One region of the Citricoccus parietis genome, then DNA from elsewhere that is predicted to be linked to it. Evidence: predicted binding sites of a transcription regulator. Region 1 holds the regulator's gene; the other holds the start of a gene.

The links. The regulator HspR, encoded in region 1, represses chaperone genes until heat shock. The targets are predictions, from matches to a motif close to AAGTTGAGTCNNNNNGACTCAACTT.
Region 2: a site for HspR is predicted at 3,983-4,007, ahead of ACFFIO_RS16850 (ATP-dependent Clp protease ATP-binding subunit). Genes of this name have one in related genera too.

Annotation. Positions count from the first base shown of each region.
Region 1 is NZ_JBHLWH010000037.1:24,447-34,292, reverse strand. It holds gene dnaK (molecular chaperone DnaK) at 194-2,089, shown strand; gene ACFFIO_RS12650 (nucleotide exchange factor GrpE) at 2,237-2,938, shown strand; gene ACFFIO_RS12645 (DnaJ C-terminal domain-containing protein) at 3,023-4,024, shown strand; gene ACFFIO_RS12640 (heat shock protein transcriptional repressor HspR) at 4,021-4,641, shown strand; gene ACFFIO_RS12635 (alpha/beta hydrolase) at 4,731-5,810, shown strand; gene ACFFIO_RS12630 (BCCT family transporter) at 5,934-7,940, opposite strand; gene trmB (tRNA (guanosine(46)-N7)-methyltransferase TrmB) at 8,141-9,070, opposite strand; gene ACFFIO_RS12620 (penicillin-binding transpeptidase domain-containing protein) at 9,119-9,846, opposite strand, start outside.
Region 2 is NZ_JBHLWH010000047.1:142,849-152,694, reverse strand. It holds gene ACFFIO_RS16860 (DUF1852 domain-containing protein) at 1-138, shown strand, start outside; gene ACFFIO_RS16855 (methionine synthase) at 164-1,231, shown strand; gene ACFFIO_RS16850 (ATP-dependent Clp protease ATP-binding subunit) at 1,355-3,952, opposite strand; gene ACFFIO_RS16845 (DUF3592 domain-containing protein) at 4,091-4,837, opposite strand; gene ACFFIO_RS16840 (cold-shock protein) at 5,119-5,322, shown strand; gene ACFFIO_RS16835 (OBAP family protein) at 5,444-6,196, opposite strand; gene ACFFIO_RS16830 (hypothetical protein) at 6,347-6,664, shown strand; gene ACFFIO_RS16825 (phosphodiester glycosidase family protein) at 6,740-8,380, shown strand; gene ACFFIO_RS16820 (M20/M25/M40 family metallo-hydrolase) at 8,405-9,846, opposite strand, start outside.

The DNA.
Region 1 (9,846 bases):
CCAGCGAAGGCAAAGTTGAGTCAGGTTGGCTCAAGGCAGATTGACAGGGACCTCCTGGACATGAAACCTTGAGTCTTGAACGCTCAGGTGACTGGATGGCGGGGAAGCCCGCAGGCCCCGGCCATCAGTCCGGCACCATGCGGCGTCCGGCTCTCGCAGCCCTCGAATCGTCCGTCAAGGAAAGGAACCGCCCATGTCCCGTGCAGTGGGAATCGACCTCGGCACCACCAACTCTGTCGTCTCCGTCCTGGAGGGTGGCGACCCCGTCGTCATCGCCAACGCCGAAGGCTCCCGGACCACCCCGTCCGTCGTCGCCTTCTCGAAGTCCGGCGAGGTCCTCGTCGGTGAGATCGCCAAGCGCCAGGCCGTGAACAACCCCGAGCGCACCCTCGCCTCCGTCAAGCGCCACATGGGCACTGACTGGAGCACCGAGATGGATGGCAAGAAGTACACCGCGCAGGAGATCTCCGCGCGTACCCTGATGAAGCTCAAGCACGACGCCGAGGACTACTTGGGCGAGAAGGTCACCGACGCGGTCATCACCGTGCCGGCCTACTTCAACGACGCTGAGCGTCAGGCCACCAAGGAAGCCGGCGAGATCGCCGGCCTCAAGGTCTCCCGCATCATCAACGAGCCGACTGCGGCCGCGCTGGCCTATGGCCTGGAGAAGGGCAAGGAAGACGAGCTCATCCTGGTCTTCGACCTCGGCGGCGGCACCTTCGACGTCTCCCTGCTCGAGGTGGGCAAGGACGAGGATGACTTCTCCACCATCCAGGTCCGTTCCACCGCCGGTGACAACCGCCTCGGCGGCGACGACTGGGATCAGCGGGTCGTCGACTGGCTGCTGACCCAGGCCAAGTCCAAGGGAGCCGACCTGTCCAAGGACAAGATCGCCCTGCAGCGCCTGAAGGAAGCGGCGGAGCAGGCCAAGAAGGAACTGTCCTCCGCCACCTCCACCAACATCTCGCTGCAGTACCTGTCCGTGACCGCGGACGGCCCGGTGCACCTGGATGAGCACCTGTCCCGCGCCAAGTTCCAGGACCTGACCAAGGACCTGCTCGAGCGCACCCGCAAGCCGTTCGAGGACGTCATCAAGGAAGCCGGCGTGTCCGTCAAGGACATCGACCACGTGGTCCTCGTCGGCGGTTCCACCCGTATGCCGGCCGTGGCGGAGCTCGTCACCGAGATGACCGGCGGCCAGGAGCCGAACAAGGGCGTCAACCCGGACGAGGTCGTGGCGGTGGGTGCTGCCCTGCAGGCCGGTGTGCTCGCCGGTGAGCGCAAGGACGTGCTGCTGATCGACGTCACCCCGCTGTCCCTGGGCATCGAGACCAAGGGTGGCGTGATGACCAAGCTCATCGAGCGCAACACCGCGATCCCGACCAAGCGGTCCGAGACCTTCACGACCGCCGAGGACAACCAGCCCTCCGTGTCCATCCAGGTCTTCCAGGGCGAGCGCGAGTTCACCCGGGACAACAAGCCGCTGGGCACCTTCGAGCTGACCGGGATCGCCCCGGCTCCGCGCGGAATGCCGCAGGTCGAGGTCACCTTCGACATCGACGCCAACGGCATCGTCCACGTCTCCGCGAAGGACAAGGGCACCGGCACCGAGCAGTCCATGACGATCACCGGCGGCACCTCGCTGTCCGATGACGACATCGACCGCATGGTGAAGGACGCCGAGGCCCACGCTGCGGAGGACAAGGAGCGCCGCGAGGCCGCCGACCGCCGCAACCAGGCTGAGCAGACCGCGTACTCCGTGGACAAGCTGCTCGCGGACAACGGGGACAAGCTGCCCGAGGACATCAAGACCGAGGTCCAGGCCGACGTCGACGCCCTCAAGGCCGCCCTGGAGAAGCAGGACAACGATGATGAGGTGAAGGCCGCCTACGAGAAGCTGCAGGCGTCCCAGACCAAGATCGGTGAGGCCCTGTACGCCTCCCAGGCCTCCGAAGCCGGCGCTGCCGGGGCCGAGGGTGCTTCCGGTGCCGACTCCGGCACGGCCGGCGAGGACGAGGACATCGTCGACGCCGAGGTCGTGGACGAGGAGGAGCCGAAGGACGGCGAGTCCAAGGGCGAGTCCAAGTAAGGCCCGTCCCCCGTCGTTGATCCCTAGCTGATACCGGCCCGTCGTCCGACGGCGGGCCACCGGACCCGGGCCGGTCGGATCCTGTCCCTGCACCGTCAGGGCAGGGCCGGCCGGCCCCGGGGGTACCGGAGGAAAGGACCCCAGACCATGCCGAACCACGGTAATGAAGAAGACCGCGAGCGCGAGGAGCCGGTGAGCTTCCAGGACAAGCGCCGGATCGATCCGATGACCGGGAAGGTCCGCGAACCGGCGGGCCAGCCCGCCGGCGCCGCTGAAGAACAAACCAACAACGACGCCGGCTCCGGTGCGGCGGACGCGGACGGAGACGCGCTCTCCCAGGCCGAGCAGATCCTCAACAGTGTTGCCGATGCCTCCGACGAGGGCGTCATCGGCGCCCAGGACCCGGAGCTGGTCAGCGCCACCGCCCGCGAGGAGGAGCTGCGCAACGACCTGTTGCGCGTGCAGGCCGAGTTCGTGAACTACAAGCGCCGCGTGGACCGGGACCGGGACGTGTCCAAGGACAACGCCATCCAGTCGGTCCTGACGGCCCTGCTGCCCGTGCTGGACGACCTGGACGCCGCGCGCGCCGCGGGCGACCTCGCCGAGGGCCCGTTCGCCTCGATCGCCACCAAGTTCAGCTCGGTGCTCACCGGCTTCGGGCTGGAGCGGCAGGACCAGGACTCCCTGGTCGGCCAGCCGTTCGACCCGACCCGCCATGAGGCCATGCTGCGCCAGCCGAGCCAGGAGATCCCGGAGGAGCACGTCGTCCAGGTCTTCCGCAACGGCTACCTCCGCGGTGAGCGCGTCCTGCGCGCCGCCCAGGTGATGGTCTCCGCCGGCGAAGGCTGACCAGACCGCCGCAAGACAGGCCCCGCCGGACAGCCCCCGGGCTGAAGCGGAGGTGGCCACAGGACAGACAGGAAAGGAGGCACCATGGCCTCACAGGATTGGGTGGACAAGGACTTCTACGCCGTCCTCGGTGTCTCCAAGGACGCCTCGGAAGCGGACATCAAGAAGGCCTACCGGAAGCTGGCCCGCAAGTATCATCCGGACCAGAACCCGGGTGACGATGCCGCCGAGAAGAAGTTCAAGGAGGTCACGGAGGCCAACTCCGTGCTCTCCGACCCGGAGGAGCGTCAGCAGTACGACGCGATCCGGGCGATGGGATCGGGGGCACGGTTCTCCGCGCCCGGTTCCGGCGCGGGCGGCCCTGCCGGCGGCGGCTTCGAGGACATGTTCGGCGGACTGTTCAACACCGGCGCCGGCCGCAGCCGTTCCGGGCCGACCACCGGGGACATCCCGCCTGAGTTCGCCGATCTGTTCGGTGGTTTCGGCGGCCGCTCCGGTGGTTTCGGCGGCGGTGGCGGCTTCGGCGGCCCTCCGGCCAAGGGCGCGGATCGCACCGCCAGTACGAGCATCTCCTTCGCCGGGGCGATGCGTGGCACCACCATCTCCCTGCGGGCGGCGGACGGCGAGGTCATCGACGTCCGGATCCCCGCCGGCATCAAGGACGGCCAGAAGGTCCGCTCCCGTGGCAAGGGCTCGCCCGGGGCCGCTGGCGCCGGTGACCTGATCGTCACCGTCAGCGTGAAGGACCACCCGTTCTTCCACCGTGACGGCAACAACCTGCGCGTCCACGTGCCCATCTCCTTCGACGAGGCTGCCCTCGGCGCCACGATCGAGGTGCCTACGTTGGACGGCTCCGTGAGGGTCAAGGTTCCCGCCGGCTCGTCCTCCGGGCGCGTGCTGCGCGTCAAGGGCCGCGGCGTGAAACCCTCCAAGGGCTCGACGCCGGCCGGAGACCTCCTGGTCGAGCTCCAGGTTGAGGTGCCCGCCTCCCTGTCCGATGACGCCCGTGCCGCCGTGGAGGCCTTCGCCGCCGCGACCGCGGGACACCATCCGAGGGCGGGGCTGGCGGACAAGGCCCGGCTGTGACCACGTTCTGGGAGGAGCCGATCTACGTCATCTCGGTGGCAGCCGAGCTGGCGGATATGCATCCGCAGACGCTGCGCCAGTATGACCGGATCGGACTGGTGGTCCCGCAGCGCCAGGGTGGCCGGCAGCGCCGCTATTCGCGGCAGGACGTGGACCGGCTCCGCACCATCCAGCAGCTCAGCCGGGACGGCGTCTCCCTGGAGGGCATCCGCCGGATCGTGGAGCTGCAGGGCGAGGTCGAGCAGCTGCAGAACACCGTGGCGGAGCTCGCCGGGCAGATCCAGGCCTTCCAGGCCTACGCCCGCTACCCCCGCGTGTTCACCGCGGGAGCCACCGGGGACGTGACCAGTACCTTCGACGCCGGCTCGGCGGGATCGCAGCACGCCTCCCGCGCCCGGGACGCGGAGACGGCGGCCACCATCGAGCGCGCCCGCCGGGCCGCCCGGTGGCGCCGCCCGGCCGCGGCTCTGTCCGCCGCTCCCGGCATCTTCGAGATCACTGCGGGCCCCGGCCCCGCCTCCGGCACCACCGCCGGGAGCCGGCACTTCCCTGCCGAGGGATCGGAACCGCGCCCCGGCACGACGTCCACGGTGCGGATATGGAAACGCCAGGGCTGAGGCCGGAGCAACCGATCGAGCCGGCTGAGCCGGTCGGGCCTGACAAGCCGGCCACGCCTGACAAGCCGGCCACGCCTGACAAGCCGGCCATGCCTGACCAGCAGGTCGCGCCGGTTGCTCGCCGGGACATCTGGGACGCCGCCGAGCGGGCGGCCACCCGGGCCCGCCTCCGGGCGGACATGCGCCGTCGCCAGAGCCTCGGCCCACGCCAGAAGTCCGCCCTGGACGGTCTGGTGCACGCCTTGCAACCGGGCTCCATGGACGGCTCCTACCCGGAGCGGCATCTGCTGGCCTATGACCTCGGCACGGCCCTGCGACCGGCCTCCGCCGCCATCGCCGTGGGGGAGCCGTCCACCGCCAGCCATCTGACCTGGCAGGTCTCCGGCATGGGGATCTTCGTGCACACCGCCATGTGGGGGTCAGTCCGGGAAGCCGGGCAATTGTGGGCCGCCCAGCGGGAGGCCGGGGCGTCACTGCCGTGCGTGGTGGCCTGGCTCGGCTACCACCCGCCCGGCCCCTGGGGTGTGCTGTCCGGCCAGTCCGCCCTGCGCGGCGGAGCCCGGCTGGCCCGTCACCTGGACGGCTGGTTCGACTACCGAGAGCGGCTCGCTGCCGGCTCCACGCCCGCCGTTGAGACCGGCTCGTCGGTGGGGACCGGCTGGCCCCCTGCAACCGCACCGGGCGCTGGGACCGGGCGGGCGGGCGTCGGACCCCAGAGCGGGAGGGCGGCGCTTCCGCACACTGCCGTGGAAGCCCATTCCTACGGGAGCGTGGTGGCCGCGCGGGCCCTGCAGATCCTGCAGCGGCGCGAGCCGCCGCGCAGCCTGGATGCGCTGGTGGTGTCCGGCGTGGTGGGCCTGCCCCGCGACCTGGCGGACGATCCCGGGAAGCTCGGGCTGACGGCTGAGCACATCTACCTCGCGCTGGCGGAGACCGATTACCTGTCCCGGCTCGGGCGGCTGCTCTCGCGGCGGCCACGCTGGAACCGGTTCACACCGCTGGAGGTCGGGGCGGATGACTCGCGTGGTCTCGCCGGTGTGGTCGGACACAACACGTCGCGGCATCGGCCTGATTCCGGACCGATGCACCGCGGCTTCGGCTACCGGGACGTGGGAACCACCTCGCTGTACCGCATCGCCCGTGCGACGGCGGGCCTGCCCCTCGACTGAATCTCGGATCGTCCGGGTGCCACCGGAAGACAAGAACGCCCCGTTCTCCGCCGGTAGCCGGCGGAGGACGGAGCGCTTCGCACTGCACTGACTGTCCGGATGGCAGTCAGTGCAGTGCCGGAGTCAGCTGGTGGACGTTCCCCGGCCCGGCCGGCGGTCCTGGGCACCGGGGCCCGCGGCCTGGTCCTGGCTGGATGCCTCGTCAGCGCTGGCGTCAGCGGTGCTGCTGGCCGTGGCGGCGAGGGGCTCGGTGCCCTCCGGCGTCCAGCCGTCGGCGTAGGTTCCGGTCTCATAGTCGTAGTCGACCGGCTGACCCTCCTCGTCGGTGCGCTGGTACCACTCGGTGACCTGGTCAGAGGTGGAGTCGAAGTCGGCACCGGCACCGCGGCCCTCGGGGGCCTCGCGCACGGAGAGCTCGAAGTCGTCGCCGTGCTCCTCGATGCCGCGACGCACGGCGTTGGAGATGGCTGTCTTGGCGTAGTCACGGCGGATGGCCTCGGGGTCCGTGGACAGGTCCCGCAGGAAGGCGACCACCATGAGCAGCAGGATGACCGAGAACGGCAGGGCGATGAGGATGGTCAGGTTCTGCAGGCCGGTCAGGACGGTCTCGCCGCCGACCAGCAGCATCACCACCGCGATGCCCATCATGCACAGGCCCCAGAAGACCACCACGAGCTTGTTGGGCTCGGGGTTGCCGCGGGAGGACATGGTGCCCATGACCACGGAGGCCGAGTCGGCCGAGGTGATGAAGAAGATGGCCAGCACCGCGATCACGATGAACGGGGTGATCTGGGACAGCGGCAACTGGTCGAACAGGGTGAACAGCAGGGACTCCGCGGAGGCCGAGCCGTCGGTGCCCTCCACGCCGTTGCGGTTCATCCAGATGGCGGCGCCGCCGAAGATGGTGAAGGCGAAGATCAGGATGGAGGTCGGCACGCCCATGACCACCAGGACGAACTCCCGCAGCGTTCGGCCGCGGGAGATGCGGGCGATGAAGACGCCGACGAACGGGGTCCAGGCGATCCACCAGGCCCAGTAGAACCCGGTCCAGTAGGACTGGAAGTCCACCGTGTCCGCACCCCAGGACAGGGACTTGCCCATCATGGAGAACATCTCGTCCGCGTACTCCATGACGCCCGAGGGCAGCAGGTTCAGCAGGAAGAGGGTGGGCCCGGCGATGAACACGAACAGGATCAGGCCCAACGTCATCAGGATGTTGATGTTGGACAGGTAGCGGATGCCCCTGGCCACGCCGGAGACCGCGCTGATGATGAAGGCGGCGGTGAGCACCGCCAGGATGATGATGAGGCCGTTGTTGCCCAGGGGCCCGGCGCCGGAGATGATCTCCACGCCCTGACCGATCTGGATGGCGGCCAGTCCGAGCGTGGCGGCGGTGCCGAACAGGGTGGCGATGATCGCGAAGATGTCCACGATCTTGCCCGCCAGGCCGTCGGTCTGCCGGGCTCCGAAGAGGGTCCGGAACACCGAGCTGATCAGGGGGACGCGGCCGCGGCGGTAGGAGGCATAGGCGATGGCCCCGCCGACCAGGGCGTACATGGCCCAGGCGTGCAGGCCCCAGTGGAAGTGGGACTGGGCCATGGCCTGGTGCAGGGCGGAGTCCGTGCCGGCGGCCACGGTGTCCGGCGGCGGGGAGAGGTAGTGGGACAGGGGCTCGGAGGGACCGAAGAAGAAGATCCCGACGCCGATCCCCGCACCGAACATCATGGCCACCCACGAGAAGCGGGAGAACTCCGGTTCCTCGTCGTCACGGCCCAGGCGGATCTTGCCGAAACGGCTGAAGCCGATGAACAGCATGGCCCCGAGGGCCACGATGGCGGTGATGTTCAGCAGCCAGCCGGCGTTGGTCATGGACCAGCCGAAGGCGGAGGCGGAGACCTCGGACACGGACTCCGGTGCCATGACGCCCCACGTCACGAAGGCGACGATCAGCGCACCCGTGATGCCGAAGACGAGCTTGTCCAGGCCGAAGCGGTTGCGCTGCTCGTCCACGCCGATGCCGGGCACCAGGCCGGGGTGGATGTCGTGCGGGTACATCCCGACGGCACCGGAATTCTCCGGCGGGCTCTTCTGCTGACTGGGTGTGGCAGGGGAGGGGGTGGCGTCGGGCACCGGGGTCCCTTCGGTCGTGACCAGCCCAGGGTAACGCGCAGACCGGACCTGCCGGGCGCTACGCTGGCGCCCTGGGGGAGGCCGGTGGATGATTCGGCCTCCCAGTATCCCTGTCCGATGGTGCTGGCGCAAAGGCGGGGGCGCCGAAGTGGTGTCTCGGGGTGATCTGCCGAGGGCCCTACTCCGGTGCGGGCAGGCGGCTAGAGGCGGACGTACGTGAGATCGAACACGAGCCGTCCCGCGCGCAGCGCCTTGTTCTCGAAACTGGTCAGCGGGCGGCCCTCGAACCGGGGCGCCCAGCCTCCCTCGTGGTCCACGGGGTCCTCCAGGCCGGCCCCGGAACTCGCCTCGCTGACCCCGGCACGAGCCGAGCCGGTGCGGGGTGCGATGGGTTGTGCCCCGACCTCCAGTTCCCTGCCCTCCAGCCGGACCCGGGTCAGCGGAGAGTCCTCTCCGGTGGCGCGGCCCGGATGGGCGTTGGCCAGCTGCGGGTGGGCCTCCATGGCGGAGCGCATGTGCACGGCGTAGCTGGACCAGTCCGTGGCCAGGCGCAGCACGCCGCCGGGGGCCAGGACCCGGGCCACGCGGTCGGCGAAGGCCGGGCTGACGAGGCGGCGCTTGTGGTGGCGGGTCTTGTGCCACGGATCTGGGAAGAACACCCAGATCTCCTGCACCGCGCCGGCGGGCAGCAGACGGTCCAGGACCTCGGGGGCGTTCGCCTGGACGCCGCGGACGTTCTCCAGACCCTCGTCCTCGACCCGCACGAGCAGGGCGGCGAGACCGGGGGTGTAGACCTCCACCGAGATGAAGTCCCACTTCGGGTGGTCGATCGCCCCCTGGGCGGTGGACTCCCCGAGGCCGGAGCCGATGTCCACCACGAGCGGGGCAGTCCGGCCGAAGACCTGGTCCCAGTGGATGTCCGTCCCCTCGGCCACGGACGTGGTGGCGCGGTCCCGGGGCACATCCACGATGTACTTGCCGTGGGAACGATCCCACGTCTTCTGGCGGCGTGGGTTCAACCGCTCGCCGCGGCGCACGAAGGACACCGGCTCGGTGCGGTAGAGCTCCGGATCGGGTCGGTTGTTGTGCCCGTGGGCGTGCTGCGCGGGGGCGGGATGTTCGCTGGTCATGAGGACTTCAAGGGTACCGGGAGATCAGTGGGGGAATCGGCCCCGGGGTCACCCCTCCGAGGGGATGATCTCCTCCACGGCGGTCAGGAAGTCCCGGACCACTGGACCGTTGTCATGGCCGCCGCCGAGCCCCTCGTTGAAGAACAGGGCCACCGCCAGGTCACCGTGGACCGCGACCAGCCAGGTGTGGGCCAGGTCCTCCCCGTCGGCGACGAACTGGGCCGTGCCGGTCTTGGCCAGCACGGGAGCACCCGGGACGTCCTGCAGCATCTCGGCGGTGCCGGTCTCCACCACCCCGGACATCAGTGCCTGCAACTGCTCGGCCTCGTCGGCCGTGACCCCTGACTCCGGGGCGGCGGGGGCCTCCACGGCCGGATCGGTCACGAAGAGGGGGCGAACCGTCTGCCCGGCGGCCACGGAGGCGGCCACGGTGGCCATGCCCAGCGGCGAGGCCTCCACGACGCCCTGGCCGAAGAGGTTGGCGGCGTGCTCGGTTCCGGTGGAGTCGTCCGGGACAGACCCGAGGAAGGCGGAGTCGAGCCCGGTCACCGGCTCGGCGGTCAGCCCCAGCGCCTCGGCGGCCTCGGCCTCGTCGGCGGCGCTGATCTCCTCGTGGGCGCCCACGAAGACGGTGTTGCAGGACTCGGCGAAGGCCTCGGAGAACGGGATCTCGCCCACGGACGCATCCGGGTAACCGTCATAGTTGCCCACCACCATGCCGCCCACATTGAGCGTCTCCGGGCACTGCACCGTGTCCCCGGGGGCGATCCCGGACC
Region 2 (9,846 bases), on a different contig from region 1:
TACTCGGTGACGCAGATTGCCTACGACCGCGAGGAGCGAAGTCAGCTGGCCCTCACGCAGGGGAAGTTCATGGAGGAGCACTTCGTGAAGCCACACCAGAGCGTTCTGGAGCAGTGGGCCGCGACCCACTGCCTCTGACCGGACGAGATACGGAGAATCACCGATGAACACACTGTTGCCCACCTCGATCGTCGGCAGCCTGCCCAAACCCTCCTGGCTCGCGGAGCGGGAGAAGCTGTGGTCGCCGTGGAAGCTGGACGGCGAGGAGCTGTGCGAGGGCAAGCGGGATGCACTGAGCCTGGCCGTCGACGAGCAGCGCCACGCGGGCCTCGACATCGTCAGCGACGGGGAACAGACTCGTCAGCACTTCGTCACCACGTTCATCGAACATCTCAACGGCGTCGATTTCGAGCAGCGTGAGACGGTGCGGATTCGTGATCGCTACGACGCGAGCGTCCCGACGGTCGTCGGCGCGGTGGGCCGTGAGAGATCGGTCTTCGTCGACGATGCGAAGTTCCTCCGCGCGCAGACGAGTCAGCCCATCAAGTGGACGCTCCCCGGTCCCATGACCATGATCGACACCCTCTACGACAAGCACTACAGGAGTCGCGAGAAGCTCGCCTGGGAGTTCGCGAAGATCCTCAATCAGGAGGCCAAAGAGCTGGAGGCGGCGGGCGTCGACATCATCCAGTTCGATGAGCCTGCCTTCAACGTGTTCTTCGACGAGATGAAAGAGTGGGGCGTGGCTGCACTGGAGCGCGCGGCCGAGGGATTGCGTAGCAAAACGGCCGTGCATATCTGCTACGGCTACGGCATCAAGGCCAATACCGATTGGAAGGCGACGCTCGGATCGGAGTGGCGCCAGTATGAGATGTCGTTCCCGCTGCTACAGCAGTCGACGATCGACTTGGTCTCCCTGGAACGCCACAACTCCCGCGTCCCGGTCGAGCTCATCGAGCTCCTTCGAGGCAAGGAGGTGATGGTCGGGGCCATCGACGTCGCCAGCGGCGCGATCGAAACCCCGGAGGAGGTGGCCAGCACCCTCCGGGAGGTGCTCCGGTTCGTCGATGCGGACAAGCTGTATCCGAGCACGAACTGCGGCATGGCGCCGCTGGCTCGACAGGTTGCGCGGGACAAGATGATCGCGCTCGCTACGGGCACGGAGATGATCCGAGCGGAACTCTCCGGAGCGAACCCCCTCGATGTGACGGCCAGCCGGGGCGTTCGCTGACGGAAGTCAACGAACGCCCCGGCCGGTTGGTTACGGGCACGCCCGCCGGTGACGACACCGGCGAGTTTCGACGCGGGGCGTGCTCGCAACGCATGGCTGTCAGCCACTCACGCCGGCAACCACTCAGGCCGCCAGCGCCTCCGGCACCTGAGCGGACCGCACCGGCCGCACCAACAGCTGCCCGTCGGCCACGGTCACCCGCACCGCGTCACCGTCAGCCACGGCCTCGGAGACCAGCAGGTCGGCCACCCGGTCGTCGAGCTCGCGCTGGATGACCCGGCGCAGCGGGCGGGCACCGTAGGCCGGCTCGTAGCCGGCCTCGGCGATCCAATCCCGGGCGGCGTCGTCCACCTCGAGGGCGATGCCCTGGGCGGCGAGCCGCTGCTCGGAATCGCCCAACTGCAGGCCAACGATCTGACGCAGCTCCGCGGCGGACAGTGGCGAGAACAGCACCGTGTCGTCGATCCGGTTGAGGAACTCCGGCCGCATGAACTCCTTGACCCGTCCCATCACCTTCTGACGGAGGTCCCGCCGCGCGGCCTCGGCGTCCGCCGAGACGAAGCCCAGCGGAGCCCCGCCGGAGGACATGAACTCGGAACCGAGGTTCGAGGTCATGATCAGCACCGTATTGCGGAAGTCCACGGTGCGGCCCTGGCCGTCGGTGAGGCGGCCGTCGTCGAGCACCTGCAGCAGCAGGTTGAACACGTCCGGGTGGGCCTTCTCGATCTCATCGAGCAGGATCACCGAGTACGGGCGGCGGCGGACCCGCTCGGTCAGCTGCCCGGCCTCGTCATAGCCCACGTAGCCCGGAGGGGCACCGACCAGGCGCGAGACCGTGTGGCGCTCGCCGAACTCGGACATGTCGAACCGGACCATCGCGTCCTCGTCGTCGAACAGCGACCCCGCCAGGGCCTTGGCCAGCTCGGTCTTGCCGACACCGGTGGGGCCCAGGAACAGGAAGCTGCCGACCGGGCGGGACGGATCGGCCATCCCGGTCCGGGACCGGCGGATGGACTTCGCGATCGCGGCGACCGCATCGTCCTGGCCGACCACCCGGGCATGGAGCTCGTCCTCCAGCCGCGCCAGGCGGGACTTTTCGGCCTCCGTCATCCGAGCGGCCGGGATACCGGTGGCACGGGAGACCATCTCGGCGATGGCGTCCTCGTCCACCACGGCGTCACTGTCCTCCGCGCCCCGCTCACGCCGGGCCGAGGCCTCGGCCAGCTGCTCGCTGATCTGGGCGACCTCGTCCCGCAGCTCGGTGGCGCGCTCGTAGTCCTCCGCGTTGACCGCCGCGTTCTTCTCGGCCTCCAACTCGGCGAGCTGGGACCGCAGCGCGTCCGTGTCCACAGCCGGGCCGGCGTCGTGCGGGCCCCGCTTCAGGGACAGCCGCGCCCCGGCCTGATCGATGAGGTCGATGGCCTTGTCCGGCAGGAACCGGTCGGCGATGTACCGGTCGGAGAGCACGACGGCGGCGCGCAGCGCCTCGTCCGTGTACGTCACCCGGTGGTGTTCCGCGTAGCGATCGGCCAGGCCGGTCAGGATCTGCACGGCGTCTTCCACGGAGGGCTCGCCGACGGTGACCGGCTGGAAGCGCCGCTCCAGGGCGGCGTCCTTCTCGATGGTGCGGTACTCCTTCAGCGTGGTGGCGCCGACCATGTGCAGGTCGCCGCGGGCCAGTCGGGGCTTGAGGATGTTGCCGGCGTCCATGCCACCGGACTCCCCGGAGCCGCCGGCGCCGACGATGGTGTGCAGCTCGTCGATGAAGACGATGGTGCTGCTGTCCTCGGCAAGCTCGTCCATGGCGCCGGTGAGCCGTTCCTCGAAGTCACCGCGGTAGCGGGTGCCCGCGACCATGCCGGCCAGGTCCAGGGCGATGACGCGCCGGCCCTGCAGCTGGGCGGGGACCTCGCCGTCGGCGATGGCCTGGGCCAGGCCCTCCACGATGGCGGTCTTGCCGACGCCGGCTTCACCGATCAGCACCGGGTTGTTCTTGGTGCGGCGGGCCAGCACCTCGATGGTCTGCTCGACCTCGTCCGCCCGGCCGATTACCGGATCCAGCCGGCCGGCCCTCGCCTCAGCGGTCAGGTCCCGGCCGAACTTCTCGAGGACGGAGCCCTCGGAGTCCTGTCCCGACGGTTGCTGGCCAGGCTGACCATTTTGTTGGTTCTGCTGGTGCTGCTGATTCATCTGCTGCTGGGCGGCGGACTGCAGGGACTGCGGGGTGACGCCCGCCTGGGTCAGGAGCTGGCCGGCGGGGGAGTCGTGGTTCAGCACGAAGGCGAAGAACATGTGCTCCGGATCGATGTAGGTGGAACCGAATCCGCGGGCCACCTGGTAGCCGTCCAGCAGTACCTTCTGGGCCGAGGCGTTCAGGGACGCGGTGGAGCTGGCGTCCTTCCGCTCGCTCGGGGCGGGCAGACGGTCGTCGACGGCGGCGATGAGGGTCTGCGGGTCGGCACCGGACTGGCGTACCGCGGTGTTGGCCGGGTCCTCGCCCAGCATGGTGCGGAGGATGTGCAGCGCGTCGACGTCGGTCTGGCCGCGTTCGGCGGCAAAAGTCGCGGCGGCGGCCAGGACGTCGTGGGTCCGCTTGCTGAGCAGGCGGGTGAGGTCGACGGGGCGTCCCTGCCGACCGACCCGCTGGCCCTGAAGGTAGCGGGTGAAGAAGTCGTCAAAGGAGTCGCCGTTGGAACCGGCGGGGCCGAAGAATGCGGGCAAAGTGTCCTCCCTGAGGTGTGTTTCCAGCGATAGTTGAGTGTGTTCAACTCAAGTAACGACGAGCGACGTCAGGATGTTCCCGGATCCGGGCTCAGGATCCAAAAACTTGAGCGGACTTGACTCAGGGAGGTTCAGGGGTCAGAGTTTGCGGGCTTCACGAACGTTGCGCGCGCCGGCGATGAACAGCACGAGGGGCAGGATCAGGAGGACGCCCGTGATGATCAGCACGATGGTGACTCCCCGAGGCAGTGAATCGGCATCCGCCTCCTTGTACTCGTGGACGAGGACGAATCGCTCGGGCTTCTCGGGGTCTGCATAGATCTGGAGTTCCTCTCCTGGAGTCCAAGCGGGGTCTGGATACTCCGCTGTGGACCAGATGGAACTGGTTTCGGTGCTGGACTCAGTGACTTCCCCCTGCATCACCTTGCCGTTGACGGTGTACTCAAGGGGTGCCGTCGTCCGCGTCGTATATTTCCGCCCGGAGTCGCGTGGTCGGCGCGTGGAATGCTCCACGGTCACGGGATCGACCACCACGCCGGTGGTTTCGATCCCTCCGGCCCTGAGTTGGGAGTATTCGAGCTGGCCTCCGTACTGCGCTGCGGCAAGGACGGCCCCGCCAATGAGGATGACGGCCGCCAGTGCCGCGGCGATCCAGCGGAAGACGCCGGTCCTGCGGGCGATGCGCTCGCTGTCCCAGCCTGGGGCGAAGTACCCGTTCCCCTGGCCGTCGTTGCGGTACCACCCGGTCGTGTTGCTCATCTCGAAGGCGAAGCGGCTCGTGGAGTGGCGGGGCGACTTCGTCCACCCCTCGGGAGGGGTGAAGGGCGCCGGAGTGTCTCCGGTCGGGGCCGGTGCGGACTCGTGGCGTTTGCTGCGTGCGATCACGGATTTGAGTGTAGATCCAGGTGGGGCCGCGAATCCCCGGGGTGCCGGAAGGCCCCGTTCTGCATGGCCGGGACAGCCGATGGTCCCCGTGGTTCCCAGAAGTGCTTTGATGCCGTACAGTTGCTTGCAGAAGTAGTTGTAGTAGATGCAGTAAGTCCGTCACCACTGCGGACCGGACGGCCTTCGGGTCGGATGGGGCGCTGGGGAAGCGGTATGTACACACCGCTTCGCCCCCGCTGGAAAAACTGGCGGGTTTAGCACCCTAAAGAAAAGAGGCCACCATGGCCACCGGTACAGTCAAGTGGTTCAACGCTGAAAAGGGCTTTGGTTTCATTGCCCCGGACGACAACTCCGCTGACATCTTCGTGCACTTCTCCGCCATCGACGGCGGCGGCTTCCGCGAACTTCAGGAGAACCAGAAGGTCGAGTTCGAGGCGACTCAGGGCGACAAGGGCATGCAGGCCTCGTCGGTCCGCCCCCTCTGATCTGATCAGACTCTAAAACGGCCGCTCACCCTCCGGGGTGGGCGGCCGTTTTGCTGTCTGCGCTATTCGGGGTGCTGGTTGAACCCCTGTTGTTGATAACCGGCTCCCCGGTCCCTGGTGGTTACCGCCGGAAGTCCATCTCCTCCAACCGGGTCTGCACCGTTCGGCCGCCTTCCCACGAGTTTGCGCCTGTGGCCACCTCCGGCGTCGGGATGTCCGCGCGGCTGGCGCGCTTGTGCGCCGTGGAGATGCCGAGCCGCCGGTCTCGGTTTCGGATGAGATCCTCATCGGCCTGCCCGTCCTGGGTGAGTCCCATCATCAGCTGCGGGATGCCGTAGGGGAAGTCGTCGCGATCGTACTGCCAGGTGTGGAACGTCTTGCCGTACGTCGTCACCAGATCGGTGAAGTAAGAATGCTCGGCCAGCTCCGGGACGCCGGGGGCAGCGAGCACGCCGGACTTCACCTCGTAGTGATGGCTGTGCCAGAGCCGCTTCTCATCCTCCGGCAGGCTGAGAAAGCGCTCCTCGGTGGTGATGTACTCGATCCCGATCAAGCGGGCATCGGGCGCGTTCCGGTCGAAGATCACGCACTGATGCAGATCATGGCGCAGATGGATGCAGAAGTGTGAGGCCTCTACCTGCCGACCCATCTCATCGGCGTACATGTGGAGGCCGTTGAGGTAGGTGCTCATCGCCTCCAGCGGATACTTCGGCTGGATCAGGCCGGAGGCCAGGTCCAGCACGCGGTGTTTCAGAGGATGGCCCTGGCCGACCTTGGCGGCGGTGACCACCTTGCGGCCGACGGCGGCACTGGCGGCAACCCCGAGTCCGGCGGCGAAGCCGAGGCCTATGGATTTCAGAGGTGTAGGTCCCATGGAGCCACCGTAGTGACCAGGACGCCGGAGCACACGGGTTCACTGCGCATTCGCTGTGGCCGTGACCGGACCGTGGTGGTGCTCGACGGCTACCGCCTTGGGACTGAACCAGGACGTGCAAACCTGCAGCTGACCGGACATGATGGAGCCATGGCTGACCACGACTTCATCATTCCCGCAGACCTGGCCCGCGCCGCCCGTGCCCTGACTCAGGTGTCCTACGCCGTGGTGGCCAAGGCAGCCGGCCTGGAGCCCGGTGACCTGCGGGCCTACGAGCGGGGCCACGGCACGCTGGACGCGGACGAGAGTCACCGGCTACGCAGGGCCTTGGAAGGGTTCGGCGCCCAGTTCATCGCCGAGGATGATCAGGCCGGCTACGGGGTCCGCCAGAAGTTCAACAGCGTGAAGGCCAAGCGCCTGGAGACGTGGGAGGGCGAGGGGGGACCCGCCTACGAGGACGACATCTGAACACTCGGCGACAGCTCGGCGAATTGACCCCAGTCACGGCCGGAGGCCGCCGCCCGGCAGGTCAGCATGGACACCGTGACCACCACAACTCGCCGCACCACTGCCCGTACCCTGGCTATCACCGCCCTCTCCTGCGCCCTGCTGACCACCGGCACTGTTGCCGGATCCGTCGCCGCCACCTCTGACCCATCCGCCGCCACCGCGGACGCCCCGGCCGCCGAGCGGGAGCCGGCGGCCGGCGTCGGGACCTTCCGATCTGCCGGCACTGAGCAGCGCCTGGCCCGCGGTGTCACCCACGAGTCCTTCACTCTGGGGAATCCCGGAGCCGAGTACTCGTGGACCGTGCAGGTGACGCTGCCGTCTGGTCAGGAGGGGGTGCGGGACTCGCAGGTCTCCCGCCGGAGCACGGCCCAGCGCGGGGCCGCCGAACTGCGGGAGGCGGGCTTGGATGCCCGCGCAGAGGCTGTGGTGGCTGACCGGCTGGCCGACTCCGGTGGCTACCTGGGGCACCGTGTCCGGGTGGGAGCATTCCTGACCGAGGCCGAGGCCGAGGCGACCCGATCAGAGCTGACGGCCCTCGGGTATTCCGGTGGCACCTGGTACGAGGGTTGGGACGGCGATCAGCCGTCAATCGGCCCCCGCAGCGGCCCCGTCAACGTGGACGTGCTGACCATCGACCCGCGCAGGTTCAAGGGCGAGGTGACCGGCACCTTCGGCGAGGACTTGGAGCGTACCGAGACCACCTCAGAGTTGGCCGACGGTGCCCTGGCCGGCGTCAACGCCGGGTTCTTCGTCTACGGGGAGCAGCACGGCGCCCCCGGAGACCCCGCCGGTGCAGCGGCGTACAACGGAGAGATCCTCAGTGAGACCGTGGGGGACCGCCCCAACCTGGTGATCGATCACCGCAGCGGCCGCGCCTCCAACCAGCGCCTCACCTGGGAGGGTCGCATCTCCTCAGGTCGCGAGGAGCTGGACCTGGACGGCATCAATCGCGTGCCCGGCAAGATCCGCAACTGCGGCGGCACCGATGACCTGCCCACGGAGGCCCCCAAGCATGATGTCACCTGCACCGATGCCGATGAGATCGTCGTGTTCACCGAGGAGTACGGGACGGCGACGCCGGGAGGGGACGGACTGGAGGTCGTCGTCGACCGCCGCGGCCGGGTCCAGGAGGTCAACCGGGAGCGGGGCACTGAACTGTCTGACGGGCAGTACTCCATCCAGGCCATCGGCGACGATACCGCGCATCTGGACGAGTTCGCCACCGAGGCCCGGCGGATCAAGCTCACGAACGAGTACCTTGACGAGCGCGGCAAGAAGCTGCGCATGACCCCGCACACCCAGGTGCTCAACGGGGGACCGAACCTACTGACTGACGGGGAGCGGGACATCACGGCGGCCCGCGACGGCATGGTCCACGCCGACAATCCGGGCCAGTTCTACGGCTGGACGCACCAGCGAAATCCGCGCACCATCGCCGGGATCGATGGCCGGGGCCGGCTCGTGCTCATCACCGCCGACGGCCGGCAGACCGACTCCGTGGGGCTGAGCATCTCCGAGGCGGCGGACCTCGCCGAGCGGCTGGGGCTGGTGGACGCCATCAACCTCGACGGCGGCGGGTCCACCGCCATGGTCGTGGACGGCGAGCTGGAGAACTCGCCTTCCGACGGCAGCGAACGTGCCGTGGGTGATGCCATCGTGATCCGGGAGCGCTGAGGGCGGCTGCCGGACCGGTAGGGCTCACCCCACCCGGAACCTCTCGAACACCGTGTACATGTAGTCCGTACCGGTCTTCAGCGCCTCCACGAAGATCCGCTCGTCGTCGCCATGCATCCCGATCAGCTGCTCGTTGGACAGCACATAGGGGTAGACGCCATAGCCGGGGATGCCCTGGGCGCGCCAGGGGGCCAGGGAGGTTCCGGCCTCGAACAGGGCCGGGGCGAAGACCGCATCCGGGTAGGTCGCCTCGGCTGCTCCGGACAGCGCGTGGAACAGATCGGTGTCGATGTCCGCCGGGGGAGTCGCCCACGTCTGGTCCAACTCGTTGAGGTAGTCCTCCTCGCTCGTCCCCTCAGGGGCGGCGATGCTGACCTCCACGTCCCGCCGGGCCAGCAAGGTTCGCACCTGTTCCAGGAAATCCCGGGGTTTCTGCCCTCCGGGCACCGCACGGCAGTTCAGCCGGGCCGTGGCGCTGGAGGGAATCACGTTCTCTTTGTACCCGGCCTCCTGGATCACGAAGGCGTGCGTGGTCCGCAGCAGGGCGCGGTGCAGATAGGGGTAGTCGGAGCGGGAGACCACGAGCTTCTCGGCTCGTTCCCGCATCTTGGCGGACCGTGCCGAGAGCAGCATCCGGATCGCCTGTGTGAAACGTCGGTCATCGGTGGATGCAGCCAGGGCCTTGAAGTACTCGCGGGTCACGTCCGTCAGATGGACGGGCGCCTCCCAGTCGCCCAGGTCGGCCAGCGCCCGGGACAGCGTGACCATCGCCGCGTCCGGCATCGGCTTGGATGAGTGGGTGGCGGTGCCATCCGCGGTGATGTCCAGGTTGAAGTAGACCTTGTCCTGGCGGGTGGCCGTGATGAGCATCGGGGTGGTCGCGTCTCCCTGGGCCAGGAACCAGCCGCCCTCGGTCAGGACCGAACCGGCGTTGATCTTGTCCCAGTGGTTCTCGGCCAGCCACCGGGAGCCGAAGGATCCGGCCTCCTCATCGCAGTCGGTGAGGACGATGATGTCCCGGTCGAAGCGTGCGCCCTCCTGCAGGTGGCGCAGCAGGGCGCTGATGCTCGCGGCGTTCGCGCCCTTCATGTCCAGGGCGCCGCGGCCGTACACCTCCCCGTCCCTCACCTCGCCGGAGAAGGGGTCCGCTGACCAGTTCTCCAGCTCTACGGGCACCACGTCCGAGTGTCCGAGCAGCAGCAGGGGCTCCGCGTCGCCGGTGCCGGCGACCCGGGCGATCAGGTGCACGTTGTCCGGTTGGGGCGTCTCGATGATCTCCGCATCCACGCCCGCCCGGTCCCAGACCGCTTTGAGCATTTCGGCGTGCGGCCGGGTCTTGCCGCCCTGCCCGGAGTTCTGGGTGTCGAACGAGAGCATGCGTTGCAGCAGGTTCAGCGGATCTCTGTCCTCGGCCGGAATGGTCACGGCGGCGTTGGCGCGGGAGCTGGAGGTCAGCCCCGTGAGTG